4 regions of the Bradyrhizobium australafricanum genome follow, and region 4 is predicted to be linked to each of the others. Evidence: predicted binding sites of a transcription regulator. Region 4 holds the regulator's gene; each other region holds the start of a gene.
What was found. The regulator LexA, encoded in region 4, represses DNA repair genes until DNA is damaged. The targets are predictions, from matches to a motif close to TGTTCNNNNTGTGTTCNG.
Positions count from the first base shown of each region.

Region 1: a site for LexA is predicted at 2,562-2,579, ahead of J6525_RS28575 (ATP-dependent Clp protease adaptor ClpS). Genes of this name have one in related genera too.
Region 2: a site for LexA is predicted at 2,179-2,196, ahead of ruvC (crossover junction endodeoxyribonuclease RuvC). Genes of this name have one in related genera too.
Region 3: a site for LexA is predicted at 3,672-3,689, ahead of J6525_RS32415 (PA0069 family radical SAM protein). Genes of this name have one in related genera too.

Region 1 covers NZ_JAGKJL010000037.1:58,765-66,171, forward strand. Annotated here, with positions in the region: gene J6525_RS28570 (mechanosensitive ion channel family protein) at 1-2,297, opposite strand, end outside; gene J6525_RS28575 (ATP-dependent Clp protease adaptor ClpS) at 2,608-4,338, shown strand; gene J6525_RS28580 (tetratricopeptide repeat protein) at 4,346-6,433, opposite strand; gene J6525_RS28585 (Rrf2 family transcriptional regulator) at 6,766-7,230, shown strand; gene J6525_RS28590 (class I SAM-dependent methyltransferase) at 7,217-7,407, shown strand, end outside.
Region 2 covers NZ_JAGKJL010000050.1:32,337-39,743, reverse strand. Annotated here, with positions in the region: gene ruvB (Holliday junction branch migration DNA helicase RuvB) at 1-818, opposite strand, end outside; gene ruvA (Holliday junction branch migration protein RuvA) at 1,012-1,629, opposite strand; gene ruvC (crossover junction endodeoxyribonuclease RuvC) at 1,626-2,153, opposite strand; gene J6525_RS33555 (YebC/PmpR family DNA-binding transcriptional regulator) at 2,369-3,115, opposite strand; gene J6525_RS33550 (methyl-accepting chemotaxis protein) at 3,329-5,095, shown strand; gene J6525_RS33545 (methyl-accepting chemotaxis protein) at 5,293-6,717, shown strand; gene J6525_RS33540 (TIGR00282 family metallophosphoesterase) at 6,961-7,407, opposite strand, start outside.
Region 3 covers NZ_JAGKJL010000047.1:11,209-18,615, forward strand. Annotated here, with positions in the region: gene J6525_RS32400 (glycosyltransferase family 39 protein) at 1-738, opposite strand, end outside; gene rnhB (ribonuclease HII) at 1,062-1,838, opposite strand; gene J6525_RS32410 (VOC family protein) at 1,915-2,361, opposite strand; gene J6525_RS32415 (PA0069 family radical SAM protein) at 2,484-3,650, opposite strand; gene J6525_RS32420 (glycosyltransferase) at 3,815-4,384, shown strand; gene J6525_RS32425 (bifunctional helix-turn-helix transcriptional regulator/GNAT family N-acetyltransferase) at 4,430-5,365, shown strand; gene moaB (molybdenum cofactor biosynthesis protein B) at 5,571-6,134, opposite strand; gene ypfJ (KPN_02809 family neutral zinc metallopeptidase) at 6,321-7,259, opposite strand; gene J6525_RS32440 (hypothetical protein) at 7,356-7,407, opposite strand, start outside.
Region 4 covers NZ_JAGKJL010000042.1:45,842-53,248, reverse strand. Annotated here, with positions in the region: gene J6525_RS30745 (hypothetical protein) at 1-130, shown strand, start outside; gene J6525_RS30740 (HAD family hydrolase) at 584-1,210, shown strand; gene J6525_RS30735 (molybdopterin molybdotransferase MoeA) at 1,237-2,448, shown strand; gene lexA (transcriptional repressor LexA) at 2,692-3,396, shown strand; gene J6525_RS30725 (hypothetical protein) at 3,653-4,081, shown strand; gene J6525_RS30720 (hypothetical protein) at 4,227-4,454, shown strand; gene J6525_RS30715 (ComEC/Rec2 family competence protein) at 4,451-6,730, opposite strand; gene J6525_RS30710 (MFS transporter) at 7,163-7,407, shown strand, end outside.

The sequences.
Region 1 (7,407 bases), on a different contig from region 4:
GGAGGAAGCTGCATCAGGATGGTCTGGCCCATCGAGGCGATCTCGATGCCCTCCTCCTGGAAGCGCCGTTTCATGCGGCGGTTGAACTCGCGTTGCACCGCCCAGCGGCCGCTATCGGTGCAGCGGATCTGGCCGACGATGGTCACGACCGAGCCGTCGACCTTGTCGACGCCCCACAATTCGAGGTCGCCTCGAATGAATGCGCGATACGCCGTCTCCTGGCGCATCTGGGCGACGATGTCCTTCAGCACCTCGCCGGCGCGGTCGGTGTCCTCCTTGTAGGACACGTTGACGCTGACCGCGGCATTGCCGGCGCCGCGGCTGGAGTTGGTGATCGTGGTCACCGCGCTGAACGGCACGACGTGCACCGAGCCGTCGCCGGCGCGCAGCCGCATGGTGCGGATCGAGACGTTCTCGACCACGCCCGAGAGGCCCGACACCGTGACGTTGTCACCGACCTGCACGGTGTTCTCGATCAAGAGGAACAGCCCGGTAATGAGGTCCTGCACCAGCTTCTGCGAGCCGAAGCCGATCGCGATGCCGACGATGCCGGCGCCGGCGAGCAGCGGCGCGACATTGACGCCGATCTCGCTGAGCGCCGTGAGGCCGACCACCGCGACGATCATGCAGAACAGCGCGGTTCGCAGCATCGGCTGGAAGGTGCGCAAGCGCGCGGCGCGGGCGTAATGCCCGTCGCGCGACAGGGTGTCGATCTGCCGGTCCATCAGCGCATTGGCGACTTCCCAGATCACGGCCGCGGCAAGCGCGGCAATGCCGATCGTCACCAGCGCCGAGATCAGGCGGCTTCCGATCTGGCCGCCATAGAACCAGACGATGGCATCGACGCCCCAGACCTCGAGCAGCGCGACGAAGCCAATGAAGGCGATCACTGCCGTGACCACCTTGCGCAGCAGCGGCAGATAGCGGTTGGCGCGGGTCTCGAGCCCCGGGAAGCGCTGGATCAGCTCCGGGCTGATGCGAAAGCCGCGATCGATCAGGCTCAGCACCACCATGGTGACGAGGCGGGTGACCAGCAGCACCGCGACGGTGCCGACGAAATATTGCAGCAGCAGCGAATAGCCGTTGCGGATGTTGAGCGCCCACACTGCCCACAGCGCGAGGTCGAGCGCGATCGCCAGCACATGCCAGAGCGCCGCGAGACGGTTGCGCGTTCGCGCCGCAAGCCCGGTGCGATCGGCCGGCGCGCGGATGGCGTCGGCGACCTGGCGGCGGCACTGCAGGATGATGACGACGACGAACAGATGCACGACCAACATCACGAGCCGGATCAGCGCGGCATAGCCGGCGCGATGCAGCCCGAGCAGCAGCGCGACATTGGCAAAGGCGATGCCGGAGACGCCGACGGCGACGATGCGCCGGGCCCAGATCTCGATATAGGCCGCGGTCTCGGCACGGACGCGGAACAGGCCGAACGGCCCCGCCAGCGCGCGCACCGCGCAGATCAAGACGCGCGAGAACACATAGGCGTTGACGACGGCAAGGATCACGAGCCGCGTGGTCGACTGATCGCCGATCTCGGTGCCGAGCAGCGCGGTGGCGATGCCGCCGAATACGACGACCGGCAGCAATTCAAGCAGCAGGCGTCCAAGCACGAAGGGCAGCCGGACCAGCGACTGCCAGGCCCGCGCCAGGCTGAGCCGGCGCCGCTGCAACTCGGGCGCCGGCGTGACGTCGGCAACCGACGACGGCGGATCGACGCTGGCAAGCGTCTGCACCGGCACGCGCGCGGTCTGCGGCAGCCGCGCTTCCAGGAACGCGACCGGCCGCTTGATCAGGCGGAACACCACCCATTCGGCGGCGAGCGCGCAGCCGAACACCAGCGCCAGCTTCCAGGCGATGTCGATCAAGAGGCCGTAGGCGACCGGATCATTGGCGGTGCGCACGAACCAGTAATAGAACGCCGGGAAATGCGTCAGCGTGCGCGCGACGTCGGCGACCTCGCGCGACATCTCGCCGACCTGCTCGGACACCATCAGCAACAGCTGTGCGCCGAGGCTGTCGGCGGTGAGCGGGATCGGCGAATGCTGCTCGGGCGCAGGCGCAGGCTGGGCCGCCGCCTGCGGCGAGGCATTGGCGATGGCGCGCAGCGTGTTGATGATCTCGCCGCGCTTCTTGTCGTCCTGCAGCGTGTCGAGCGCACGTTTCGCCTGCTCGGGCGTCAGCGCGTCGCCGGTAGCGGGTTGCTGCGGCGCCGGCTTGGCGGCCGGCTGCGCCAGCGCGGGAGAGACGAACAAGGTGAAGACGAGAAGCAGCGCAAGGCGAAGTTTGTGCGACACGAGGGCCTCATAAAATAACTGCGCGACCGCAAACCCTTGGGAAGAATCTGCTCTCGCGCTCGCGCCATGTCGGATACTCCTTTTCGCCCCGATGGTGTGTCGGAAGTTTGCCGCTGTGACGGCCATCTCTTGGCATTTGCCGCAACACAATCGTCACAGGCGTTGAGCCGCGTTTACACTTCCAGTGCGCGTTCCCGGCCGGCTCACTACACGTCAGGGGTGAGACCGCAGAATCTTTCGCTTGACGCGCAGGAGCCGCCGTGATGTTCTTACTTTGTTCTTTTGTTCCCAATTGCGTTTCGGGGGTCTCATGCACGACGTGTTTAGCGACGACGGTCCGGTGCGGCTCTTCATTCACGACGACGATGAAACCCCGCTGGAATTCGTGCAGGATTTGTTGCGTACGGTGTTCGGGAAATCCGAGCAGGAAGCCATCGCCTCCGCTGCCTTGATCGAGGCCAAGGGCGCCATTCCGTGCGGTCCCTATCCGGGACCGGTCGCGCGGGCAATCTTCAACTCGGCGAAGTGGCTGATCCGCTCCAACGGCCAGCCGTTGATGATCACCACCGAGTCCGCCGACGCCAGCCGCCCCTGCGATCTCTGCGAAGCCCCGAGGGCCGTGACGGAGATTCTGATCTCCGGTACGACTGCGTCGCTGTGCAGCGACTGCCTGCTCGCTGCACGCCGCAGCTCGGAAGAATTGCCGGGCGAGACGTTTCGGTCCGCTTACGTTGCGCTCGACTGGCATTTCGCCGGCGTGCCACGCAACCTGATCGTGACACGGGCGCGACAGTTTCCGGGCCACATGCGCGCCGACGTTCAGGTCGCAATCGACAAGCTGTTCACCGATCCAATCCACTTCTTCGGCATCCATGAAGAATATCGCTACGAGACGCTGGACTTCGCGGCGCTGATGAAGGCCGGCCGCAATGCGCCGGCGATCGCGCCGCCGCAATATCGCGATGTCGATATCGGCGAGGCCGAGCCGGTGAAATGCCTCGCCAATGGACTATGGCTGTGCCGAACCGGCGAACTGCGCTACGCCGTGCTGCTGACCTTCCATCGCGAATATGATCACGAACCGTCGCTGCGAATCGAGCTCGCGTTGCCAGCCGGGGCGACCGGCAACGCTTTCGTGCAGCGCACTTTCGCCGAGCTGGAAGCCGCCGTGCATGCAGCGCGATCCTATCGCGGCAAGATCCTGTCGCTGGAGGATGGCGCCAATTATCGCGGACGTTCACGTGGCTTGACCGTGCATCGCCTGCCGACGGTCGCTCGCGATGACGTGATCCTGCCGGACCGGACGCTGCGGCTGCTCGATCGCAATGTGCTCGGCTTTGTCGAAAGCCGCGATCTGCTGCGCGAGCTCGGCCAGTCGACCCGCAAGGGCATCCTGCTGTACGGCCCGCCCGGCACCGGCAAGACCCACACCATTCGTTATCTCGCCACCAACCTGCCGGATCACACCACGCTGATCATCACCGCCGAGCAGGTCGGGCTGCTCGGCGCCTATATGAACCTCGCGCGGCTGCTGCAGCCGACCATGGTGGTGATCGAGGACGTCGATCTGATCGCGCGCGACCGCGAGGACATGGGCGGGCCGTGCGAGGAATCGCTGCTCAACAAGCTGCTCAACGAGATGGACGGCCTGAAGGAGGATTGCGACATCCTGTTCGTGCTGACCTCCAACCGTCCCGAAGAGCTGGAGAGCGCGCTGGCCGGCCGGCCCGGTCGCATTGACCAGGCGATCGAGGTGCCGCTACCCGACGAGACCGGACGTGGCAAGCTGATCCGGCTCTACGGCAAGGGCCTGCCGCTCGCGCAGCCCGTCATCGACGACGCCGTGCGACGCACCGAAGGCGTCAGCGCCGCCTTCATCAAGGAGCTGATGCGCCGTCTCGCCCAGGCCAGCATCGTCAGGGACGGTGGCCGCGAGGTCACCTCCTCCGACGTCGACGGCGCGGTGAACGAAATGCTGTTCGACGGCGGCCGGCTCAACGCCAAGCTGCTTGGCGGCGCGCAGGGGATGAGTGCGGGGTGATGCCCGATCACTTCGCCGCTGCCGGCAACAGCAACTCCCGTTCGCCGGCCGCAACGCGCGCAAGCTCTTCCGACACGCACGCCAGCACGCGATCCCAGGCCTGCGGCTTGTCCTGGCGGAACAGCCGCATGGTCGGATACCAGGGCGTGTCGGCGCGATCGCGCAGCCAGCGCCAGTCGAGCGCGTAGGGACACAACATCCAGACCGGGCGGCCAAGGGCGCCGGCGAGATGCGCCACCGAGGTGTCGACGGCGATGACGAGATCGAGCGCGCAGACGGCCGCCGCGGTGTCGGCGAAATCGCCGAGCGTCGGCGCGAGGTCGACGATACCTGCGCCAAGGCCCCGCAGCACCGGAGCATCGTCCGGCCGCGGCTCCTTCTGCAGGCTGTAGAGCTGCACGCCTGATGTGACCAGCCGCGGCAGCACGGCGTCCACCGGCAGCGAGCGCTGGCGGTCGCCCTTGTGCCTGGGATTGCCGGCCCAGACCACGCCGACCTTCAGCGCGGTCACGCCGGCGAGCGCCTCGCGCCAGCGCGCGAGCTTGCCGGCATCCGCCCGCAGATAGGATGTCGCTGCGGGAATGGTCTCGACGGTGGTGCGGAAGATCCGCGGCAGACTGAGCAGCGGCAGTTGCAGATCGAACGGCGGCAACGGCTCGCCGCGCGCGAACACCGCGACATCAGGCAGCATCGGCCGCAGCAGCGCGACCAGCGCCGGCTGCACCTGCAGAATGATCCGGCCGCCTCTGCCCGTCAGCATCGGCACATAGCGGACGAAATTGATGGCGTCGCCGAGTCCATATTCGGCAAACAGCAGCAGCGTACGTCCGGCGAGCGGCTCGCCCTGCCATTCCGGCTCGTCGAACACGGGATCGCCGTCGCTGAGCATCTTGGTCTTGCGGCGCCACCGATACTCCTCAAAGCCCTCCTCGAACTCGCCGTTCATCAGGAGGAAATGCGCGTGGTTGTAGTGCGCGAGCGGCTGCTTGGGATCGAGCGTAATCGCCCGGCGCGAGGCCACCAGCGCCGCATCGATCTCGCCGGCATTGCGCAGCGCGACCGCGAGGTTGGCGTGGCCCTTGGCATAGAGCGGCTCGAGCTCGATGGCGCGCCGATGCGCGGCGACCGCAGCCTCGACCAGGTTCTGCGCCTCGAAGATGATCCCGAGATTGGTGTGCGCGGCGGCGTAGTCCGGCTTCAGCGCGAGTGTGAGCTCCGCGCAGGCGATGGCGTCGTCGACCTGTCCGAGCTCGAACAGGCAGGCGCCGAGATTGTTGAGGATGACGTGATCGGACGGGTCGCGGGCCGAGACCTGCCGATAGATGCGGATAGCCTCCTCGCGCTCGCCCGCCTCGTGCAGCACCATCGCCAGCAGGCGCTGCGGCGCAATGTTGCCGGGCTCGAGTGCGATCGCGCGGCGGTAGTGCAGGATTGCGTCCTCCAGCAAGCCCTGGCGATAGAGCGCCGCGCCAAGGCCGCAATGCAGTCCGGCATTGTCGGGATCCGTGGCAAGTCCGCGGTGATAGGCCGTGGCGGCCGCTTCGTGCCTTTTCTGATCGCTCAGCACATTGCCGAGGTTGAGCCAAACGCCGCGGTAGACCGGATCGCGCGCGATCACCTCGCGATAGGCCTGCTCCGCCTCGACCGGCCGCTGCTGCCCGGCCAGCGCGACGGCGAGGTTGAACCGCGCCCGCGTCAGACCGCCATCGAGTGCGATCGCACGGCGGAACGCGGTCTCGGCCTCGTCGAAGCGCGACAGATCACACAGCGCAACGCCGAGCTTGATATGCAGGCCGGCATCCTGCGGCCGCAGCGTCACGCCGCGCTCGAACGCCGCCACCGCGCCTTCGTGCTCGCCCTTCACGGCGAGCGCATCGCCGAGCGTGGCGAAGGCCGGTGCATGATCCGGATCGAGGTTGAACACCCGGTTCAGCAGCATCGCGCCTTCCGCGGCACGATCGGTCACGAAGGCGACGACGGCGGACAGATGCAACGCCGGAACATGGTCGGGATCGGCGGTGAGGATGTCGCCGCACAGCGTGCCGGCCTCCGCCGCGCGGCCCGCGCCATAATGCGCCACCGCATCCCGCAACATCCGATCGACCGCCACGCTGCCCACGATACCGCCCCTCCCAAAGTCCCCGATGCGGATTAAACGGGCGCCGCCGCGAAATCCGGCACACGAATCTCGGTTGAACAATCAAAGCCCAGGTGCAGGTCCTTGATCTCTTCTCCTTCCCACTGAAAGGGGGAAGGTCGGGATGGGGGTCAGCCGCAGACGACGCTGCCCGCCGATAAAGCTGATCCCCACCCGCTTTGCTCTGACGAGCAAAGCGACCTCCCCTTTTCAAGGGGAGGTAGGAGGGCGACCAGGAGCCCGCCATCGCCCCCTTGACGGCCGCCGCATCATGTAACATATGAAGTTACATGATACGCGATAGCCGCCTGTCCAGCGTCCTGCATGGCCTGCTCCACATGATCGGGGCCGGCGAGCCGGTCACGTCGGAGCAACTTGCGCAGGCGATGGCCACCAACCCTGTGGTGGTGCGCCGCGTGATGGCGGGGCTGCGCGAGCAGGGTCTCGTGCATTCGGAGAAGGGCCATGGCGGCGGCTGGACGCTGGCGCGCGATCCCTCCGACATCACGCTTGCCGACATCTATCGCGCGGTCGGCGCGCCCACGATCGTTGCGATGGGCCATCGCTCGGAAAATCCCGGCTGCCTGGTCGAACAGGCCGTCAACGACGCGCTCGGAGACACGTTTCGCGAGGTCGAGGCGCTGTTCCTGAAGCGGCTCGGCGCGGTGACGCTCGATGCGCTCGCGAAGGATTTCAAGCGCCGGCTCGCCAAACACAAGCAAAATCTCGAGGACCAGATTCATGCAGTCAAGTGAGCAGGCGAAACCTCTGCCGTACAATGATCCCGCGCACTGGGACAAAATGGTCGCCGCCTATGAGGCACAGTCGCAGCCGTTCACGACATTGTTCGCCGACGCCGCGGTCGCAACGCTTCCGATCGACCCGTCATCCAGGGTGATCGACGTCGCCACCGGCACGGGCGCCGCGGCGCT
Region 2 (7,407 bases), on a different contig from region 4:
AAAGCGATGGTGGTAAGGTAACGGCGATCCATCGCATCGAGCCCGGCGCTGTCCACCTCGAGCGCGCTCAACGCCCGGTCGGCGATGCCGCGGTCGACGGAATCGGCATCGGCGGCGGAGGCAAAGTCGCGCACCCGGCGCAGCAGGCGGCCGGCGATGCGCGGCGTGCCGCGGGCGCGGCGCGCGATCTCGTTGGCGCCGTCGGCCGTCATGCCGATGTTGAGCACGCGGGCACCGCGGGTGACGATCTTCTCGAGCTCTTCCTCGGTGTAGAAATTGAGCCGGATCGGAATGCCGAAGCGGTCGCGCAAGGGATTGGTGAGCAACCCCGCACGCGTCGTCGCGCCGACCAGCGTGAATTTCGACAATTCGATCTTCACAGAACGCGCCGCGGGACCTTCGCCGATGATCAAATCGAGCTGAAAGTCCTCCATCGCGGGATAGAGCACCTCCTCGACCGCCGGGCTGAGGCGATGGATCTCGTCGATGAACAGCACATCGCGTTCTTCGAGATTGGTCAGCAGCGCCGCGAGATCGCCGGCCTTCGCAATGACAGGGCCGGAGGTGGCACGAAAGCCGACGCCGAGCTCACGCGCGACGATCTGCGCCAGCGTGGTCTTGCCGAGGCCGGGCGGACCGACGAACAGCACGTGATCGAGCGCCTCGCCGCGTTTCTTCGCAGCCTCGATGAAGATCGAGAGATTCTTGCGCGCCTGGGCCTGACCGACGAACTCCGTCAGCGACTGCGGCCGCAGCGCGGTGTCGCCGACATCGTCGGAGCGGCGTTCAGGCGAGACCATGCGCGAGGGCGTGTTCATGATGCGAGACTAACATGAGATTGTTCTCCCTCTCCCCGCTCTTGCGGGGAGAGGGTTGGGGTGAGGGGCTCCTTCCGCGAGCGCACTGTGTGTCGAGACCTGGACCCCCTCACCCGGGTCGCATCTGCGATGCGATCCGACCTCTCCCCGCAAGCGGGGCGAGGTGAAGGACAGAGGCGCTCCAATCCACTGATCACTTCGACAATTCCTTCAACCCGAGCCGGATCAGCTGCGCGGTCTCGGCCTTCTCACCCGCGCTGCGCGAGGCGGCGGCGATGGCGGCGGCGGCCTGCGGCTGGCCGTAGCCGAGATTGACCAGCGCCGAGATCGCGTCGGTGACCGGACGCGGCGCACGATTGTTGTCGATCGCACCCGAGAGCTGCACCACCGCGGGATCGACATCGGCAAAGCCCGGCGCCTTGTCCTTCAATTCGCTGACGATACGCTCGGCGACCTTCGGCCCGACCCCCGGCGTCCGCGCCACCGCCGCCTTGTCGCGCAGCGCGATGGCGTTGGCGAGATCGGTTGGCGGCAGCGTGCCGAGCACCGCGAGCGCGACCTTGGCGCCGACCCCCTGCACCGTCTGCAGCAGGCGAAACCATTCGCGCTCGTGATCGCTGCGGAAGCCGAACAGTTTGATCTGGTCCTCGCGGACATAGGTCTCGATCGAGAGCACGGCAGCGCCGCCCGGCGACGGCAGCGCCTGCAGCGTGCGGCTCGCGCAGTGCACCTGATAGCCGACGCCGCCGACGTCGAGGATCACGTAATCCTCGCCATAGGAATCGATCAGGCCCTTCAGCTTGCCGATCATAGGCTCGCCACCCTGAGCCGCAGCGCGGTGCTCTGGCGGTGATGCGCGTGGGTGATCGCGACCGCGAGCGCGTCCGCGGCGTCGGCGGACGGCGGCTCGGCTTTCGGCAGCAGTATCTTCAGCATCACCTGGATCTGGTTCTTCTCGGCATGTCCGGCGCCGACCACGGTCTTCTTGACCTGGTTCGGCGCATATTCGGCGACCGAGATACCGAACATTGCGGGCGCCAGCATGGCGACGCCGCGCGCCTGGCCGAGCTTCAGGGTGGCAACGCCGTCCTTGTTGACGAAGGTCTGCTCGACCGCCGCCTCCACCGGTCTGTGGTCGGCGAGCACAGCAGCCAGCCCCTCATGGATCGCAAGCAGCCGGTTCGCCAGCGGCAGATTGTCCGGCGGCTCGACCGAACCGCAGGCGATGTAGACGAGACGATTGCCTTCGGTCTCGATCACACCCCAGCCGGTGCGGCGGAGACCCGGATCGATACCGATGATGCGGACGGGAGAGCGAATCGGCTGGGATGTCATGGGGTAGTGATACCGCCTGCGCCGGGAGAACGAAACACAAACGGAGCCTCATCCCCTGCCGCGGTCGTTGTACTCGGCCCACTCGTCATCCCCGCCTAGTGCGCAATTGCACACGAGAGCGGGGATCCAGTACGCCGCGGCCTCTCGGATCAAACGCAGGTCTCTGGAATACTGGGTCGCCCGGTCCAGCCGGACGACGACAGCAGTGCAAGCGACTAGCCGCCCATCTTCGCGATCAGAGCGTCGGACACCTCGAAATTGGCGAACACGTTCTGCACGTCGTCGTGCTCGTTGAGCAGGTCCATCAGCTTCAGCAGCTTTTCGCCGGTCTCGTCGTCGACCGCGACGGTGTTCTGCGGTTTCCAGGTCAGCGCCGCCTTGCGCGGCTCGCCGAACTTCGCTTCCAGCGCTTTTGCGACTTCGCGGAAAGTGTCCTGCGAGGCGTAGACCTCGTGGCCGCCCTCGCTGGAGACCACGTCGTCGGCGCCGGCCTCGATCGCGGCATCCAGCATGGCGTCGTCGGAGGCGACCTTGGCGTCGTATTCGATGATGCCGGTGCGGTCGAACATGAAGGCGACCGAGCCGGTTTCGCCGAGATTGCCACCCGACTTGGTGAAGAAGGAGCGGATATCGGAAGCGGCGCGGTTGCGGTTGTCGGTCAGCGCCTCGACGATGACGGCGACGCCGCCGGGGCCATAGCCCTCGTAGCGGATCTCGTCATAGTTCTCGCCTTCATTGCCGGCGGCCTTCTTGATGGCGCGGTCGATATTGTCCTTGGGCATGTTCTCGGCGCGGGCCGCGACCACGGCGGCGCGCAGCCGCGGATTCATCGCCGGGTCCGGGGTGCCGAGCTTGGCCGCCACGGTGATTTCGCGGGCCAGCTTGCCGAAAAGCTTCGACTTCTGGGCATCCTGCCGGCCCTTGCGGTGCATGATGTTCTTGAATTGGGAATGGCCGGCCATGCGACGTCTCTTCGGAGCTTAGGGTCTGAACAGGGATGGAAAACGCGGCCTTATAGGCCCCTCACGGTCAAAATCAAAGGATCGGCGGGGCCCTCCGGCGGAGGAATACTACCGCAAGCCGGAATATGAGGCACTTGTTAACCATGACTTCATGCCCGGGTGCGAGGATCGCCCCGTCCCGCCGCAACTTTCCACAGCCCCCAAAGAGCCCACATGGCGTTCGGTTTGTTTCGAAAGCAAGTGCCGGAGCCGGCTGCGCCGGCCGTCGCGCCGCAGGTTCCAACCGCGGCCGCAGCCCCTGAGGTCTCGACCGAGACTGATTCGGCCAAGGATTCGTCCAAGGAGATCCTGGAATTGCTGGAACTCGAGCTCGGCGCGATGATCCGCCAGCTCGAACGCGCCGCGAGTTCGGTCGCCGACGGCGCCGAGGCGACGGCAGCCAAGCTCGCGACCATCCGCGCCCGCACCGACGCGCTGACCGGCCGCAGCAGCGATGCGCAGAGCACCGCGACGACGTTCTCGCAAGCCGCCGACCGTTTCACCCACTCCGCCGAGGGCATCGGGGCGCAGGTGCGCAGCGCGAGCCAGCTCGCCGACGACGCCGCGGCCGCGGCGCGCGAGGCCACCGCCAACGTCGATCGCCTGCGCGAATCCTCGGCCGCGATCGGCAACGTCGTCAATCTGATCGCCCAGATCGCGCGGCAGACCACGCTGCTCGCGCTGAACTCGACGATCGAGGCGGCGCGCGCCGGTGCCGCCGGCAAGGGCTTTGCGGTAGTCGCAACCGAGGTCAAGGCGCTGGCGGTGCAGACCCAGAGCGCGACCGAGGAGATCACCCGCAAGATCGAGGCATTGCAGAAGGACGCCACCGGATCGGCGGACGCGGTGCACCGCATCTCCCAGGCGATCGAAAAGATCCGCCCGGTGTTCGAGAACGTCAACGGCGCGGTTGCCGAGCAGAATGAAATCACCGGCGAGATGGGCCAGAACGCCGCCTCCGCCTCGCACTTCATCGTCTCGGTCGGCACCAGCGCCGGCGAGATCGACAGTGCAACGCGCGAAGCCGCCGCGCATGGCGACAATGTCGCCAGGGCCGGCAAGGCGGTGACCGCCTTCGCCCAGAAGCTGAAAGCGCGCTGCGCGGTGCTGCTGCGCCAGGACGAGCGCGGCGATCCGCGCAAGAACGAGCGCCTGCCCTGCAGCCTCAAGATCGAGATCACGACCGCGCGCGGCATCGTCACCGCGCCGGTCTACGAAATCGCGATGGACGGCATCCTGATCGGCGGACCCGATGCCGAAAAGCTGCCGGTGCAGGAGACCCTGAACGCGACATTGCAGGAGATCGGCGCGTGCCGGATCCGGATCGGCGAGCGCTCCAAGGCAGGCAGCCAGGCCCGCTTCGAGGCGGCAACCGCCGAGCTGCGCGAAAAAATCGAAGACCGGATGTGGGCGATCCACGAGGAGAACGCCGAGCTCGTCACCCGCGCGATCGAAGCCGGCAGCACGCTGAGCAAGATGTTCGAGAACGGGCTGGCGAGCGGCGCGATTACGATCGCCGACATGTTCGACACCGACTATGTCGAGATCGCAGGCACCAACCCGGTGCAGTACCGCACCAAAATGCTGGACTGGGCGGAGCGCACGCTACCGGCGTTCCAGGAGGCGTTCCTCGCCAGGGACAAGCGAATGGCGTTCTGCGTGATGATCGACCAGAACGGCTATCTGCCGGTCCATAACAAGCTCTACTCGCAGCCGCAGCGGCCGGGCGACGTGGCATACAACACCGCCAACAGCCGCAACCGCCGCATCTTCAACGACGCCGCGGGCCTCGCCGCCGGCCGCAACCAGCGCGCCTATCTGATCCAGACCTATGCGCGCGACATGGGAGGCGGCAACACGGTGATGATGCGCGAGATCGACGTACCGATCCGCGTGCGCGGCCGGCACTGGGGCGGTTTCCGCACCGCCTACAAGCTTTAGCGGCTTCGTAGCCCGGATGCAGCGAAGCGTAATCCGGGATGCGTGTTTCCACGGGCAGGAGTCCCGGATTTCGCTGCGCTGCATCCGGGCTACACAGTGCGCGCTCAGGCAAGACCGGCAGCGCGAATCACGCTTTAGGGTTGGAATGGGGAATGCTGCGGCGGCCGACAGGCCGCTGTAACGGAGGAAGCGTCGACATGTCGGCCGCGCAGCTTGCAGTTCTGGATACGTCATCGGACCGAACGCTGGCCGAGCGGCTGGTGGACCAGCTCGCCGACCGCATCGGCGGCCTCGGGGTGGAACTCGCCGACATCGCCGGCAACGTCCAGGAGGTCGCGAACCGCGTCAGCAGCCAGTCCGAGCGCTTCCATCATTTGCAGACAACGGCCGAGACGATGGTCGCCGCCAATCACGACATCGCCAACGCATCGCAGGCGGTGCAAACGACCGCATCCGCCGCGGTCGGCCAGATCGCGGAGTCCCGCCATGTGGTCGAGACGGCGGTCAGCCATATCGCGGAGCTCGTCGCGGCGGTCGGACGGATCGAGGCGCGGCTCGCCGCGGTCGGCTCCGCGCTGAGCCAGGTCGCCAAGGTTTCCGGTTCGATCGAGGCGATCGCCAAGCAGACCAATCTGCTGGCGCTCAACGCCACCATCGAGGCGGCGCGCGCCGGCAATGCCGGCCGCGGCTTTGCCGTGGTCGCGAGCGAGGTCAAGAACCTTGCGGAAGCAACCCGCCAGGCGACACATCAGATTTCCGACACCGTGCGCGATCTCGACGGCCAGATCGGCAGCCTGATCGGCGAGAGCAGCGATGCCTCGTTGCGCGCCAAAAGCGCCGGCGAAGGCGCCCAGCAGATTTCGGGCATCATCATGCGCGTGCAGGAAGGCTTTTCATCCGTCGGCGCCGAGATCGGCAGCGTGGCGCGCGCCGCGACCTCCAATCTCGGTCATTGCGACAGCGTGATCGCGGAGTTGAACGAGCTGGCCAAGGGCGTCGATCTCTCCTCGCGCGACCTCAAGCACGCCGACAGCCGCGTCGCGAAACTGCTCGAGCTCTCCGAGAGCCTGATCGTGACCATCGCCGACAGCGGGGTGGAGACCAGCGACACGCCGCTGATCCGCGTCGTGATCGACACCGCAAGGCAGATCTCCGAGCTGTTCGAGAATGCCGTCGCGCGCGGCGAGATCACGTTCGCGCAATTGATGGACGAGAATTATCGCGAGATCGCCGGCACCAATCCGAAGCAGTATCTGACGAACTACGTCGCCTTCACCGACCGCGTGCTGCCCGCGATCCAGGATCCGATCCAGAAGAGCGACCCGCGCATCGTGTTCTGCGTCGCCTGGGCGCGCAGCGGCTATCTGCCGACCCACAATCCGAACTACCGGCAGCCGCAGGGACCGGACCCGGTCTGGAACAACGCCAATTGCCGCAACCGCCGCCTGTTCAACGATCGCGCGGTGAGCAAGGTCGCGGCCAACACAAAACGGTTCCTGCTGCAGACCTATCGCCGCGACATGGGCGGCGGCAATTTCGTGCTGATGAAGGACCTGTCATCGCCGATCGTCGTGAACGGCCGCCACTGGGGCGCATTCCGGATGGGTTTTCGGCAGAGCTAGACCAGCCCCTTGGCCGGGACGGGGGATGCAATGCCAAAATATGGAAAACAACCCCATGCAAAGCAAGCCGGCGGCTGTCGGCGCTCGACACTGCACTTGACACGTCGGGCAACTCAGAAGTATTCTTCTATTATTCCGAAATGACTTGTAGCCCGGATGGAGCGAAGCGAAATCCGGGAATCTCGCAAGCTCAAAGACCGGTCCCGGATTTCGCTGCGCTTCATCCGGGCTACGGTGACTTCACTACGTCCAAAACGCCGGCACCGCAGGCTCGAGCCGCCCGCCGGCGCGCACCGGCGCGACCTTCACCGCAAGCCCGGTCGCATCGTCGGTCTCGACCGCGATGCCGCTCAGTGTTGCCACACCGCCCGCCGGCTCGAACCGTCCGGAGGGAATGCCGGTGAGGAAGCGCTGCAGCGGCTCCTCCTTCTGCATGCCGATCACCGAGTCATAGTCGCCGGTCATGCCGGCATCGCTCATATAGGCGGTGCCGCCCGGCAGCACCTGATGATCAGCGGTCGGCACGTGGGTATGGGTACCGACCACGAGGCTGACGCGGCCGTCGCAGAAGAAGCCGATGCCCTGCTTCTCGCTGGTCGCCTCGGCATGGAAATCGAGCACGATGGCGTCACAGCCCTCGCGCAGCGGGCAGGCCTCGAGCTCGCGCTCGATGGCGCTGAACGGATCGTT
Region 3 (7,407 bases), on a different contig from region 4:
CCAGCGCAGCGCGTGCGCCTTGAGATCGGCGAGTGCCGGCAGGACCGGCAGCGCCAGCACGTCGGCGCGGAGCAGCCAGATCAGGTAGGGCAGCGCCAGCACGATGATGACGAGCAGCGCGTAGATCGGATCGACCGATTTGAGCATGCGCCGCCCGCGCTCGGTTGCGAGCGCAAAGCCGATCACGAGCAGGATCATGCCGATCGCCGCCGGCGTCGTCAGCAGCAGGAGGCCGCAATCGATCGACCAGGCGAACCAGGCGCTGCGCCGGTTCTGCCCGATCAGTTGCCAGGAATGCAGCAGCAGCAGCGCCCAGAGCGGGCGCGCCAGGATCAGCGGGCCGAACTCGACGCTTGGCGAGGAGAACACCACGACCGTCATCGACAGCAGCACTGCCAGCACGCCCTGCGGGCCGCCGACGATGGAGCGCGCCAAGGCGTAAAAGGCGATGAAGGTGACGATTTCGCAGACCTGCGCCAGGAGATAGACGCCGAACACGTGATTGCCGACGGCGCGGAAGGCGATGTCGGCGAGCCAGAACGCGAGCGGCGGCCCCATGTCGGTGCCGACCTGATATTCGCGACCGAAGGCGAGGATGGTGGCGAGGTTGCCGGGCGGACTGCCGTAGAAGACGGCCGGCAGGAACAGCCAGATCGCGGCCTGCGCAAGCACCACGATCCAGACCACGAGGCGCGGCCGGGCGCGGATCAGTTCGACAACCAGGGAGGTAAACCGCATGAAACGCCTGAAATGCCCCAGCCACCCGTATCAAGCGGCGCCATCTGATCCCGAGCGTTTTTGATAAACGGCGGCGGCGATGGAGGCAACCGGGCTGGATGTGTCCACGGTGCAAAGTCAAACATCGCTGTCATGCCCCGCGAAGGCGGGGCATCCAGTACGCCGCGGCGGCCAGGCTTGAGCACAACGGTCTCTGGAATACTGGATCGCCCGGTCCCGTCTTCGCCAAGGCTTCGACGAGGCCACGGCCCCCTGGCGCGCCAAAGCTTTAGCGGAGGCGGCGAGCCGGGCGATGACAGCCGAGAGTGCGGCGCCGCCGCGCTTTACGCCGCTTCGGATGCCGCGGCTTCGCTTTCGGCGTCCAACGTGAACAGGTCCGGCTCCGCCGGGACCGGGAAATGCTTCAACCGCGCCGCGACGACGGGGGCGAAGAAGCTGCGGTGATGGCTGCTGGGGCCGAGCCGGTCGAGCGCCTCGAGGTGCTCGGGGACGGCATAGCCCTTGTGCTGCTCGAAGCCGTAGCCGGGACAATCCAGCGCCAGCGCGCACATCAGGCGGTCGCGCGTCACCTTGGCGATGATCGAGGCCGCCGCGATCGAGGCCACGATGCCGTCGCCGCCGATCACGGCATCGCAGTCGCAGGACGTGGCAAGCTTGTCGCGGCCGTCGACGAAGACGTGCTTCGGCATTTCCGGCAGCGCATGCACCGCGCGCGCCAGCGCCCACAGCGAGGCGCGCAGGATGTTGTCGCGGTCGATCCGCGCCCGTGACGCCACCGCGACCGAGAACGCTGCTGTCGCGCAGATTTCCTCGAACAGTTCCTCGCGGCGCTCGACGGTCAGCCGCTTCGAATCATCGAGGCCCTTGGGTATCCGATTTGGGTCCAGCACCACGGCGGCGGCGACCACCGGACCCGCCAGCGGCCCGCGCCCGGCCTCGTCGCAGCCGGCAACCGGCCAGACACCGCGCTTGATCAGCGCGCGCTCGCGCCGAAAGCTCGGCCGCGTCACCACGATGACGCGCTTGTCCGGCTTGGCCGGCTCGGCCGGTTTCTTCTTCGACGCAGTCTTTGACGTGCTGTTGGACTTGTCCCGAATCATGCGGGGATCGTGATCAAGCCCGGCCCGCGGCGCAACCTGGAACCTGGCGCCCTTCCCCGTTATTCAATTCGCCGCCCTAATCGGGAATTGACACCCGGCGGTCGTCGCGAACCTCAAAGCCCGGCGCGCGCACCACTTCCCAAGCGTGGCCGTCGGGATCGCCGAAATAGCCGCAATATCCCCCATAGCTGGTGGGCTGCGCGGGCTTCAGCAGCCTGGCGCCTTTCGACAACGCGAACGCCATCACACGATCGACCTCGGCGTCGTCGTTGCAGTTCCAGGCGATCGCGACGCCGCGGAACGCTGACGGCCGTGGTTGATCCGGCAGCCCGGCATCGGCGGCGAGCAGATGCCACGGGAACAGGCCGAGCACGGTGCCGCCGGTCTCGAAGAAGGCGACCTCCTCGCCGGTCGCGCGCATCTTCCTGGTGAAGCCGAGCGATTCATAAAAGCCGATGCTGGCGCGCATGTCGCTGACGCCCAGCGTGAGGACGGTGAAGCGTGCGGTCGGGGTGTTACTCATTGTTGCACTCACTGTTTGACGTCTTCGTAGCCCGGATGGAGCGAAGCGCAATCCGGGAAGTCTTCGGCCACGGGTCGAACAGACCCGGATTTCGCTGCGCTCCATCCGGGCTACGGGTCCGCCTAGAATAGACTGAGTTGCTGCCCGTTACGCTTCGGCTTGGCGAAGTGATCGGTGGTCAGCTTGGTCCGCCGCTTGTTGAAGCCGAGCTTTTCGCAGGCGATCTCGAAGCGGCGGCCGATCATCCAGGCCATCGGGCCGGTGCCCTTCATCCTGGTACCCCATTGCGAGTCGTAGTCGCGGCCGCCGCGCATGTCGCGGATCAGCGTGAAGACGTGACGGTAGCGGTCGGGATAGTTCGCCATCAGCCATTCGCGGAACAGATCGCGCACCTCGAGCGGCAGGCGCAGCAGTACGTAGCTCGCCTCCCTGGCGCCGGCATGTGCGGCGGCATCGAGGATTCGCTCGATCTCGGAGTCGTTCAGCGCCGGGATCACGGGTGCGACCATCACCGTGGTCGGGATGCCGGCGTCGGCGAGCCGCTTGATCGCCTCGAGCCGCTTCGGCGGGGTCGAGGCGCGCGGCTCCATGGTGCGGGCGAGTTTCGGGTCGAGCGTCGTCACCGAGAGCGCGACCTTGGCGAGATTGCGCTTGGCCATCCGTGCCAGGATGTCGATGTCGCGGGTGACCAGCGCCGACTTGGTGACGATGCCGACCGGATGGCCGGCGCGCTCCAGCACCTCGAGAATGCCGCGCATGATCTTCCGGTCGCGTTCGATCGGCTGATAGGGATCGGTGTTGGTGCCGATCGCGATCATCCGGGCCTCGTAGTCCGGCGCCGCCAGTTCCTTCTCGAGCAGCGCGGGTGCGTCCGGCTTGGCGAACAGCTTCGATTCGAAGTCCAGCCCCGGCGACAGGCCGAGATAGGCGTGGGTCGGCCGCGCGAAGCAATAGACGCAGCCATGCTCACAGCCACGATAGGGATTGATCGAACGGTCGAAGCCGATGTCGGGCGAGTCGTTGCGGGTGATCACCTTGCGCGAGGTGTCGAGCGCCACGCTGGTCGCAAATGGCGGCAGGTCCTCGAGGCTCTGCCAGCCGTCGTCGAAGGCAACGCGCGCCTCGGCCTCGTAGCGGCCGCTGGCGTTGGACTGCGCGCCGCGGCCGCGCCGCCGCTCGCGCTCGATCGCGACCGCAAGCTCGGGAAAAGGGGAAGGTGCACCCGCCGGGTTATCGGAGGGCGCCGTTACCGGCGGGTGCTTGAGGGCATGAGAGGATGCTCGGCTCATGCTTTGAAGCTAACACAGCACTAGAACAAATCAAGAACAAGAACGGAGAAATTCCACAGAACCTTGCTACAAAATTCTGCAGGCGAACAGGCTGCTTTGAATATGACAAGGTGATAACACGGCCGGAGTTTCTCCACCGTTTGAGCCATCGAAGCCTCAAAATCATGCTGAGCGTGATCATTCCAACCGACGGCGTCGAGCGCACCGCGGTCGCAACATTGGCGGCGCTGGTGCCGGGCGCGGCCGCGGGCGTCATCCGCGAAGTGCTGCTGGTCGACCGCGGCAACAGCGATGTGATGGAGCGCGTCGCCGACGTCGCCGGCTGCCGCTTCCTGCGCTTCGAGGGCACGCGCGCCGCCGCGCTTGCGGCAGGCGCGCGGCAGGCGCGGTCGCCCTGGCTGATGTTCCTGCATCCGGGCGCGGTGCTCGATGCCGGCTGGATCGAGGAAACCACCCAGTTCATCCAGATGGTGGCGGCGAGCGGCAAGGACCGCGCCGGCATCTTCCGCTACGCCCGCGCACCCTACACCGATCCCGGCCTGCGCGACGGCCTCAAATTCGTTGCCCGGATGATCACCGGGCCCTCGGCTGAACAGGGCCTTTTGATCGCGCGCGAGCATTACGAGCGGATCGGCGGCTACCGGCCCGACGCCCGCCGCTCCGAGGCGCGCCTGCTGCGCCGGCTCGGCCGCTCCTCGCGCACCATGCTGCGCAGCCGGATCATGGTGGCCTGAACAAAGCGCTTGCGGATTATTTGATTCCGTCAAATAATATGCTTGATGAAATCAAATTCCCATACCCTCGAGAGCCAGGTCGCCGCGGTCCGCGGCTTCAGCCGGTTCTATACCCGCAAGCTCGGCATCATCGAGCCGAAGCTGCTGCACTCGACATTCACGCTGCAGGAAGCGCGGATCATCTACGAGCTCGCACATCGCGAAAATTGCACCGCGACCGACCTGGTGCGCGATCTCGACCTCGATGCCGGCTTCGTCAGCCGCACGCTGGCGGCGTTGCAAAGGCGCCAGATCGTGACCCGCAAGCCGTCGAAGGCCGACAAACGCGTCAACGAGGTGGCCCTCACCGCCAAGGGCCGCACCGCAGCCGCCGACCTCGACCGCCGCTCGCGCAGCGAGGTCGGGGCGCTACTGAAGCAGATGGACGGCGACCGTCGCGCCGCGGTGGTGCGCGCCATGAGCACGATCGAGCAATCGCTGGAGCCGCCCGCCGGGAAACCGGTCGGCTTCCTGCTGCGCAGCCATCGCGTCGGCGACATGGGCTGGGTCGTCTCGCGGCAGGGACAAGCCTACGCGGAGGAATATGGCTGGGACATCAGCTACGAGGCGTTGGTGGCCGAGATCTGCGCGCAGTTTCTGCGATCGTTCGATCCGGCCCGCGAGCATTGCTGGATCGCTGAGGTCGACGGCGAGCCGGTCGGCTCGGTCTTCCTGGTCGACGGCGGCGACGGGGTCGCCAAGCTGCGGCTGCTGCTGGTGGAAGAAAAGGCGCGCGGGCTCGGCGTCGGCCGCGCCCTGGTTGAGCAATGCATCCGCGCCGCGCGCGAGAAGGGCTACACGAAGATGACGCTGTGGACCCAGAGCATCCTGGTCGCCGCGCGCGGCATCTACGCCCGCGCCGGCTTCCAGCGGGTCAAGGAAGAAAAGCACCACAACTTCGGCGTCGACCTGGTCGGCGAGACCTGGGAGCTGGAGTTGTGAAGCCGCAGCGCCGAGACGTCTGGACTGCGTAGCCCGGATAGAGCGAAGCGCAATCCGGGAGCGGTGCTGCCGCGGAAGAGACTGCCCCGGATTTCGCTTCGCTCCATCCGGGCCACGGAAGCTCATCCTTGAGATTCCGGGCTCGTGCTTCGCACGCCCTGAGAAGCGCAATTGCGCATCGGGGAATGACGTGGATAGAGGGTGCCTACGCGCTCGCGCCTTTCGCCTTCGGGCGGCGAAGATGTTCATCCAGCCGCGGCATGATCTCCACGAAATTGCAGGGCCGCGTGCGGTAGTCGAGCTGGGCGGCCAAAATGCCGTCCCAGCCGTCGCGGCAGGCGCCGGGCGAGCCGGGCAGGCAGAAGATGAAGGTCGCGCCCGCAACGCCGGCGGTGGCGCGGCTCTGGATCGTCGACGCCCCGATCTTGGCGTGGCTCAGCATGTGGAAGGCGATCGAAAAGCCGTCCATCCGCTTCTCGAACAGCGGCTCGACCGCCTCCGGCGTCACGTCGCGACCGGTAAAGCCGGTGCCGCCGGTGGTGATGACGGCATCGACGGCAGGATCGGCGATCCAGCGCCGGATCACGCCTCTGATCGCCTCGACATCGTCGGTGACGATCTCGCGCGCCGCGAGCTTGTGGCCGGCCGCGGTGAGACGATCGGCGAGCGTGGTGCCCGACTTGTCATCCGCCAGCGAGCGGGTGTCGGAAATCGTCAGCACCGCGATGTTGAGTGGGATGAATGATTTGGATTCGTCGAGTGAGGACATTTACACCTCTTTCCCATCCCGCTGACGTCATCCTGAGGTGCTCGCCTTGCGGTGCACTTGCACCGCTGGGCGAGCCCTCGAAGGATGGGCCACAGGCGCTTCATCCTTCGAGGCTCGCCGAAGAGGCGAGCACCTCCCGAGTGAGCCCTAATGCGCTCATCCGGGGATGACGCTACCGGCACACGGCTACAAGCTACCGCCGAACGTGTTGCAGGCTTGCACGGTGCCCTGTTGGTAGCCCCTCATGAACCACTCCTTACGCTGCGCGGCGGAGCCGTGGGTGAAGGAATCGGGCACCACCCTGCCCGTCGCCTGCCGCTGCAGCGTGTCGTCGCCGATCGCGTTCGCGGTGGTCAGCGCGGCATCGATGTCGCCGGCCTCGAGGAAGCCCGGCCGCTTCTTCTCCTCGCGGTTGACCCAGACGCCGGAAAGGCAATCGGCCTGCAACTCGACCTTGACCTGCAGCGCGTTGGCCTCGGCCTTGCTGCCGGCCTGCTGCTGCAGCCGGTTCACGCGCGGAATGATGCCGAGCAGGTTCTGGATGTGATGGCCGGCCTCATGCGCGATGATATAGGCCGCGGTGAACTTGCAGGCGTTGCCAGAGCAGCCGCGGAAGCGCGTCTCGACCTCGCGGAAGAAGCCGGTGTCGAGGAAGATGGTCTTGTCCGGCGGACAGTAGAACGGTCCCATCGCCGACTGCGCCATGCCGCAACGGCCGCCATTGGTGGCATTGCGGAACAGCACGATCTTCGGACCGGTGTAGGTCTGCCCGCTGGCCTTGAAGATATCGCTCCAGCGATCGTCGATCTCGCCGAGGATGCCGGCGATCATGCTGCCCATCTCGTCGGTCGGCGCGCCGCGCTTGGCCTGCCCGCCCGACGACTGCCGGTCGGTCTGGTAGGTCGGCGCCTGGCCGCCGCCGGTGAGAATCTCGGCGCCGCCGATCAGGATGCGCGGGTCGATGCCGAAGGCGTAGCCGAGCAGGCCGAGGACGATGATGGTGCCGATGCCGAGGCCGCCACCACCCATCGGAATGCCGAAGCCGCCACCGCCCCCTCCGCCCATCCCGCCTTCATCGCGACGGTCTTCGATGTCGTCGCTGCGGCGGAAATCATCATAGCGCATGGTGGTTTCCCTTCATTCCAGTCGGCGACCCAACGCGGGACACTCCAACTTAAAATTTCCATTCTGTTAATCAATATCCTGCCCGGCAATAATTGCCTAGTCCGGAAGAGGCGCATCCCTTGCGGTGCAAACGGCTGCGAATGAGGGC
Region 4 (7,407 bases):
CGAAGACGGAGCGTCCAACGCCGTGACCCGGAAAACCTTGCAAGCACGCTCGGAACAGGCGCTCGTCGTCATCATTCTCAGCACCGGTGCGCTGATCGGTTACCTCGGCCTGGCGCTGTCCAGGATGTGAGAGCGACGCCGGCGGGCACCAAGCCGCCGGCGGGCGTCAGGCCGCGGCAAGCATCAAGTCGCTTGGTGCGCTGAAAGCTAGTGCGTGCGTGCCACTGAGTTGCCCGACGCGGCAAGCCAAGCCCCGCAGCAAAATATAGGGTGAAAAGAGCAAGGCTCGGACAGATCATGTCGCGAGAATGCGGATGTTTGACGCACAAGCGACGACACCCGCCGTCGTCCCGGCGAAGGCCGGGACCCATTACCCCAAATCTCAATTGTTGCGCGACGCTGGGGCCACGATCCCGTTCCTGATCAAATGCGGTGGTTATGGGTCCCGGCCTTCGCCGGGACGACGGTGGTGTGCGCGGGAACAGTCTCGCGATGAATGCAACGCCACGTACAATCCACACACCGGTCACTGAAATCGAGGACATTGCCGCCTGCCCGCAATTCTCGTACACGGTTTCATGCAATGACCTCGCAATTCTCTCCCAACTCCGTCGACGTGCTGCTGTTCGATATCGGCCGCGTCGTGCTCGACATCAACTTTGACAAGGTGATGGCGCACTGGGCGCAGCATGCCGGCTGTGCGCCCGCCGAGCTCGCCACGCGCTTTGTCGTCGACGACAGTTTCAAGCATCACGAGATCGGCCGGATCGACGACGCGGCGTTCTTCGAAAGCCTGCGCCGGACGCTCGGCATCAACATCACGGACGCCCAGTTCCTCGAAGGCTGGAATGCGATCTTCACCGGCGAGATGCCGGGCATCGCCCCGCTGCTCGCGGCGGCCGCCGAGCGGATGCCGCTCTACGCCTTCTCCAACACCAATCCGGCCCATGTCGCGCATTTCTCGGTCACCCATGCCGAGCTGCTCAGCCATTTCCGCAACGTCTTCCTGTCCTCGAGCATCGGCTTCCGCAAACCCGACGCCGAGGCCTACGATCATGTGGTAAAAGCCATCGGCGTGCCGGCGTCGCGGATCCTGTTCTTCGACGACCTGGCCGCCAATATCGAAGGTGCGCGGGCGCGCGGCCTTCATGCTATCCACGTGACGTCGACGGATGACGTGGCAAGGGCTTTGACCGCACTTGGAATTTGAACATTAAGAATTGAGGAGCTCTGAGCGTGGCCCTGATGCCGGTTGCCGATGCCCTGTCCGCCGTCCTCGCCGGCGCCGAACCGCTGCCGGAGGAGATGGTCGCGCTCGATGCCGCCTACCACCGCACGCTTGCGCACGACCTCGCGGCGCTCCGCACCCAGCCGCCGCAGCCGATGTCGGCGATGGACGGCTATGCGGTGCGCGCCGCCGATGCGGCTGATCTAAAGGCCCGGCTCAAGGTGATCGGCGAAGTCGCCGCCGGCCGGCCGTTCGAGCGGACGGTCGGCGCCGGCGAGGCGGTGCGGATCTTCACCGGCGGCGTGATCCCCAATGGCGCCGACGCGGTGATCATCCAGGAGGACACCGCCGTCGACGGCGACCACATCACGATCACTGAGGCCGCCAGCGTCGGGCGGCACATCCGCCCGGCTGGGGTCGACTTCCGTGCGGGCGAGGTGCTGCTCGCCGGCGGCAGCCGCCTGTCCGACCGCGCGCTGTCGCTGGCGGCCGCCATGAACTATCCGGAACTTGCGGTGCGCCGCCGCCCGAAGGTCGCGGTGCTGGCGACCGGCGACGAGCTGGTGATGCCGGGCTCGCAGCCCGGCCCCGGCCAGATCGTCTATTCCAACGGCTACGCGCTGCGAGCGCTGGCGCGCGCCGAGGGCGCCGAGACCGTCGACCTCGGCGTTGCCGCCGACACGGTGGAGGCGACCACGGCGGGCATCCGCCGGGCGCGCGAGGCCGGTGCCGATGTCCTGATCACGACAGGCGGCGCCTCGGTCGGCGACCACGATCTCGTCAAGCGGTCGCTGGAAGCCGAGGGCGTCGACATGACGTTCTGGCGGATTGCGATGCGGCCCGGCAAGCCGATGATGCATGGCCGGCTCGGCGCGATGCGGGTGATCGGCCTGCCCGGCAATCCGGTGTCGTCCTATGTCTGCGCCTTCCTGTTCCTGGTGCCGTTGATTCGGGCGCTGAGCGGCCGGAAAGTGATTCATCATCGCCGCACGAGCGCCCTGCTCGGCCGCGACCTCGCCGCCAACGACCAGCGCGAGGACTATCTGCGTGCACGGCTCGAAGCGCGCGAGGACGGCACGTTGATCGCAACGCCGGTGACGCAGCAGGACTCGTCGTTGCTCGGGAATCTCGCTGCGGCACGGGCACTTCTCGTGCGCCCGCCGTTCGCGGCGGCGGCCGTCGAAGGCAGCGAATGCGAGATCCTGACACTGCCCGAATAGGGTTTTCGCGCCCCGCCGATTGTGCGTTGCCCGACACGTTCACCGGAAATTAAGTGGTTGCGGAACACATATCGAACATATAGTGTCCGTTCATGATTTGTTTCTAGTACTGGTGTCTACAATCGGGAAGCCGCGTGGAAGCAGGTGCATCGAGCGCATGCTCATGAGGTCAGGCCCGGCCTGCAGGCCCCACCAGAAGAGTCTCGGAATCGAACGACGCTATCAACCGGGGGAATACTCGAGATGCTCACGCGCAAACAGTACGAACTACTGCGTTTCATCAATGAACGTCTGAAAGAGGCCGGCGTACCGCCCTCCTTCGACGAGATGAAGGATGCGCTCGACCTGCGCTCGAAGTCCGGTATCCACCGCCTGATCACTGCGCTGGAGGAGCGCGGCTTCATCCGCCGCCTGCCGAACCGCGCCCGCGCCATCGAGGTCATCAAGCTGCCCGAACTCTCGGCCGGCGGCGGCAACGGTCGCCGCGGCTTCACGCCCAGTGTCATCGAAGGCACCCTCGGCCGGCGCGCCAGCACGCCGCCAATTGCCGAGGACGACGGCAATCGTCCGGTCGCGGTCCCCGTGATGGGCCGGATCGCCGCCGGTACGCCGATCGAGGCGCTGCAGACCCGCAGCCACACCATCAGCGTGCCGCCCGACATGCTCGGCGCCGGCGAGCACTACGCGCTCGAGGTGCGCGGCGACTCGATGGTCGATGCCGGCATCCTCGACGGCGACATGGCGCTGATCCAGCGTAACGACGTCGCCAATACCGGCGACATCGTGGTGGCGCTGATCGACGAGGAGGAAGCCACCCTGAAGCGCTTCCGCCGCCGCGGCGCATCGATCGCGCTCGAGCCGGCCAACACCGCCTATGAAGTGCGCATCCTGCCGCCGAACCGGGTCCGCATCCAGGGCAAGCTGATCGGCCTTTATCGCAAATACTGAATTGCAAATACTTGCGGCGGCCGGGAACGAGCAACACGTCGGATCGTTCCTTGCATGATAGTGTAGCGTACGGCCTGCCCGATGCGCTCCGATACCTCTCGCGCAGCGTCGCGTGTTTGTGATCGGAGCGATCTCGGACCAGTCGTACAATCGCCCAGAAACGAGCAGACGCTCGTTCGCTATCGTCCACTCTGGTAGAGGCCCTAATGCCTCAAGGAGAGGCACGGGTCGCTACCTCGAAATGAGGAGCCATCCGATGTGTGACTATAGTCTGCACGCCGTGGCATCGCGCCCCGCCATTGTCGGAGAGACGCTGATCACGACGACGTTCCGCGGCACGTCGACCCGCGGCTTTGCTTCGGAGAATGACCCCACTGTCGCGGTCTGCATGCTGCCGGGCACCGAGCTCGTTTTCGCCGAGAACGTTCGCTACGACAGCCGCTGGATCTGGACCAAGACGCTGAACTATCGCGTCGGCGTGTTCAACGAAGTCGAGCCCGACGTGCCTGATCGGCATCATGACGCGGTCGAATTCCCCGACGGCAGCCATGTGCTGGTGACCCAGCTGGTCGAGGGACAGCGCGTTAGCGTGCTGCAATTGCCGGCGCTGCATCCGCCGGTCGAGCAGAAGCCGAAGGTTGTGGAGCGGCGGCCCTCCGCATTCGCAACGCTGTTTTTGGGTTGAGCGCATCGTCGCCGCGGAATGAGCTGTTCGGCGGCGGATGACCTAAGCAATTTCGGGCGACCCCGGACTCCCGCTTCCGGGGCGCAGAAGGAGATTTGCGTCGGCCGGCACCTTGGCGCATCATCGGGCACGGAGGACGTGCGCGGTGGTCGATAAGGTCACATGGCAAAAGGCTGGACGCGTCACGGAACCGGGCCGCTACATGTTCCGGTTCGGTTGGCTGACGGTAACGGCCGACGACCTGAAAGTCTGGGAGCAATTTCCCGAGGCTTCCTTCACCCTCGTCAAGAAGCCCGACGCCGGCCCCGACTCCGACGAATACCATCTCGGCCTGTTCGAGCTGCCGAGCGCGCCCTTGCCGGACCACGGCTAATCATCGCCCTGCAGATCGGTCTCGGCCGGCGTCGCATCCACCGCAGGCCGCGGCGCGGGGGCGCGTAGCGTCGTCTCGCTCTCGCCGTCGCCGGGAACCGCCGGCGACCACGGCCGGTCGATCCCGCCGGGCTTGACCGCATCGACGGCGTAGCCGTCCCTGCTCCGTCGCAGCACCAGCGCGCCGTGGCGGCGCAGCCGCTCGGCATCGATCACCGATGCCGCGCAGCCCTGCGGCGCCGGCCGCGTCGTCACGATCAGGCCTGCGCGCTCGCAGTCGTCCACCAGGGCCTCCGGCCGGGTCGCCAGCGCGACGAAGGCGCCGCCGGGTCCCTGGGTCACGCAGCCGCCGGCATCGCAGGAGACGCCCTCGCCGAGCGACGCATCGGTGGCGGTGCGCGCGTCGGCGTCCGCCGCCAGCCACTCCTTGACCAAAAATGCATCCTTGGCGCTGTGCATCAGATGCAGCCGTCCATCACCGCCACGCACCGCGACATTGCGGCCGTCGCCCGAGATCAGCACGTCCGGCTGCGGCACCCTGAGCGCCCAGACCGAGGCCACCAGCAGCAGCACCGCGCCTGACCAGCGCAGCGGCGTGCGCAGCAGCCCGAGCAGGATGATGCCGGCGCTCGCTGCGATCAGCGGCCCGATGCCGAACGCCGCCATGCGGCCGACCGCGCCCGGGAGTGCGGCGACCCATTGCGTCACCAGGATCATCCAGTCGATGCCAAGACCCATGATCGCCCAGAACACGCCGTCGAAGCCGAACGGCATGGCGACGAGCCCCAGCAGGCCGGCCGGCATCACGACCGCCGAGACCACCGGCATCGCCGCGAGGTTGGCGAGCAGCCCGTAGGGCGTCACGCGGTGGAAATGGAATGCGGCATAGGGCGTCGTCGCCAGCCCCGCCACCAGCGAGGCCAGCATCAGCATCGTGAGCTCGCGCCCGCCCCACAGCGCGACGCGCGCGGTCGCCGAATGGTCGGGCGACGCCAGCAGGTTCGGCAGCCCGATCTGCACCAGCGCCACCAGCCCGAGCGTCGCGGCGAACGACATCTGGAAACTGGGATGCACCAGCGCCTCCGGCGCGATCGCGAGCACGATCAGCGCCGCCACCGCCAGCGTCCGGAAGGTGATCGCGCGGCGGTCGACGATCACGGCGAGCAGCACCACGGCGGTCATGAAGAACGACCGTTGCGTCGCGACCTCCGCGCCCGACAGCAACAGATAGAACGCCGCGGCGACCAGCGCGGCCGCCGCGGCCCATTTCTTGATCGGATGCCCCGCCGTCAGCGCCGGAAACAGCGCGAGCAGCGCGCGCACCGCGAAGAACACGACGCCGGCGACCACGGCCATGTGGTAGCCGGAGATCGACAGCACATGGCCGAGCCCCGAGATGAACATCGCATCGTTGACCGGCGTCGAGATCGCATCGCGCCGGCCGGTGAGCAAGGCGGTTGCGATCGCGCGCTGGTCGCCGTCGAGCGTGGTGCGAATCCGCGCGTCGATGGCGTCGCGCAGGCCCTGCATGAAGGCGGCGTAGCGCAGCGCAAAGCCGCCGGTCGCAGGCGGCTCCCTGGTCTTGACGGCGCCCATCACGAAGCCGGAGGCGCCGATGCCCTGGAAATACAGGTCACGGCCGAAATCATAGGAGCCCGGGCGCTGCGGCCCGAGCGGCGGCAACAGCCGCGCCTTCAACTCAACGAAGCTGCCGACATCAGGCGCGGTGCCCTTCTTCACCGAGAGCCGGACCCGATTGAGCTTCGTCATGTCGCGCGGGCTCTCCATCGAAACCACGCGCAGCACGAAACGATCGGTCTTCTCGCGGATGTCGCGCGTCTCGACGAAGCCGGTCAGCGCCACCGAGAACATCGGCCGCGCCAGCACCGTGTGAGCGACGCGCGCCGTCTTCCAGGTCGCCGTCGCAAAGCCCGCGGCCACCGCGGCCAGCAGCGCGATGACGGGAAACACGCTGCGCCGCCGCAGCAGCAGCGCCAGCAGGCAGAGCAGGATTGCGACGGTGGCCGCGACCGACAGCACCGGCTCGTGCTCGGCCGCGAAATAGAACGCGATGCCGGTGCCGAACGCCACCGGCACCCAGGGCAACAGGCGGCCAGCGCCGGCCTCGGCGCGCGCCCATTGCCGCAATGTCTCGACGAGAGGCTTCCAGATGCCGGCGCGCGCCGAGAGAAAGCCGCCGACCGGCGCAGCCGTGCGCGGCGGCCACGTCCCCGCGTAGCCGCGTTTGCCGCCCGGCGTCGTGCCCTGCTCCGCCATTCCGCTTGCGATCTCTGCCGGGCGGCAGGCTAGCGGATGGCCCCGTCACCCGACTAGCGGAACGGATGCAGAATACGGGCCGGCAACGCCCGGGTACCTGGATCGTCCTGGACCTTGCCTAGCTCGCGCCGGGCCACGGCTGCCGCCTGCGTCAAATCGATCGAGCCGAAAGTCTCACTAAGATACCGATCACATTAGGAATAGACTGTTCCGATGCCTCCACTCCCAAAGAGACGGGGATGAGGCAGTGACGGCTCGCGGCACTTGAAGGCCGCTGGAGCTCCTCTCAGGTGGCCACAACTCCCCTGAGATCAGGCGTTGCGGACGAACGCGCAAATCTCGCCTGTAACGCCGCGCACCACGCGCACTCCGCGAGCGGATAGATCGCTGAAAAACGCGAGGAGTAGCGTTTGCTTTTGAGAGGAGCAGCACATGGCAATTCAAGTACCAAGCGATTTTCGCCGCGTGATTGTCGCTGCGTCAGTGGGAAACATCATTGAATGGTACGACTTTTATATTTTTGGCAGCCTGGCCGCGGTTCTGTCGGTCAAGTTCTTTGAGCAATCCCACCCCGTCGCAGCCCTGCTGAGCACGATCGCGCTGTTCACTGCGGGATTCCTGATCCGCCCGCTGGGGGCCTTCCTGTTCGGATGGATGGGCGATCGGGTCGGCCGCAA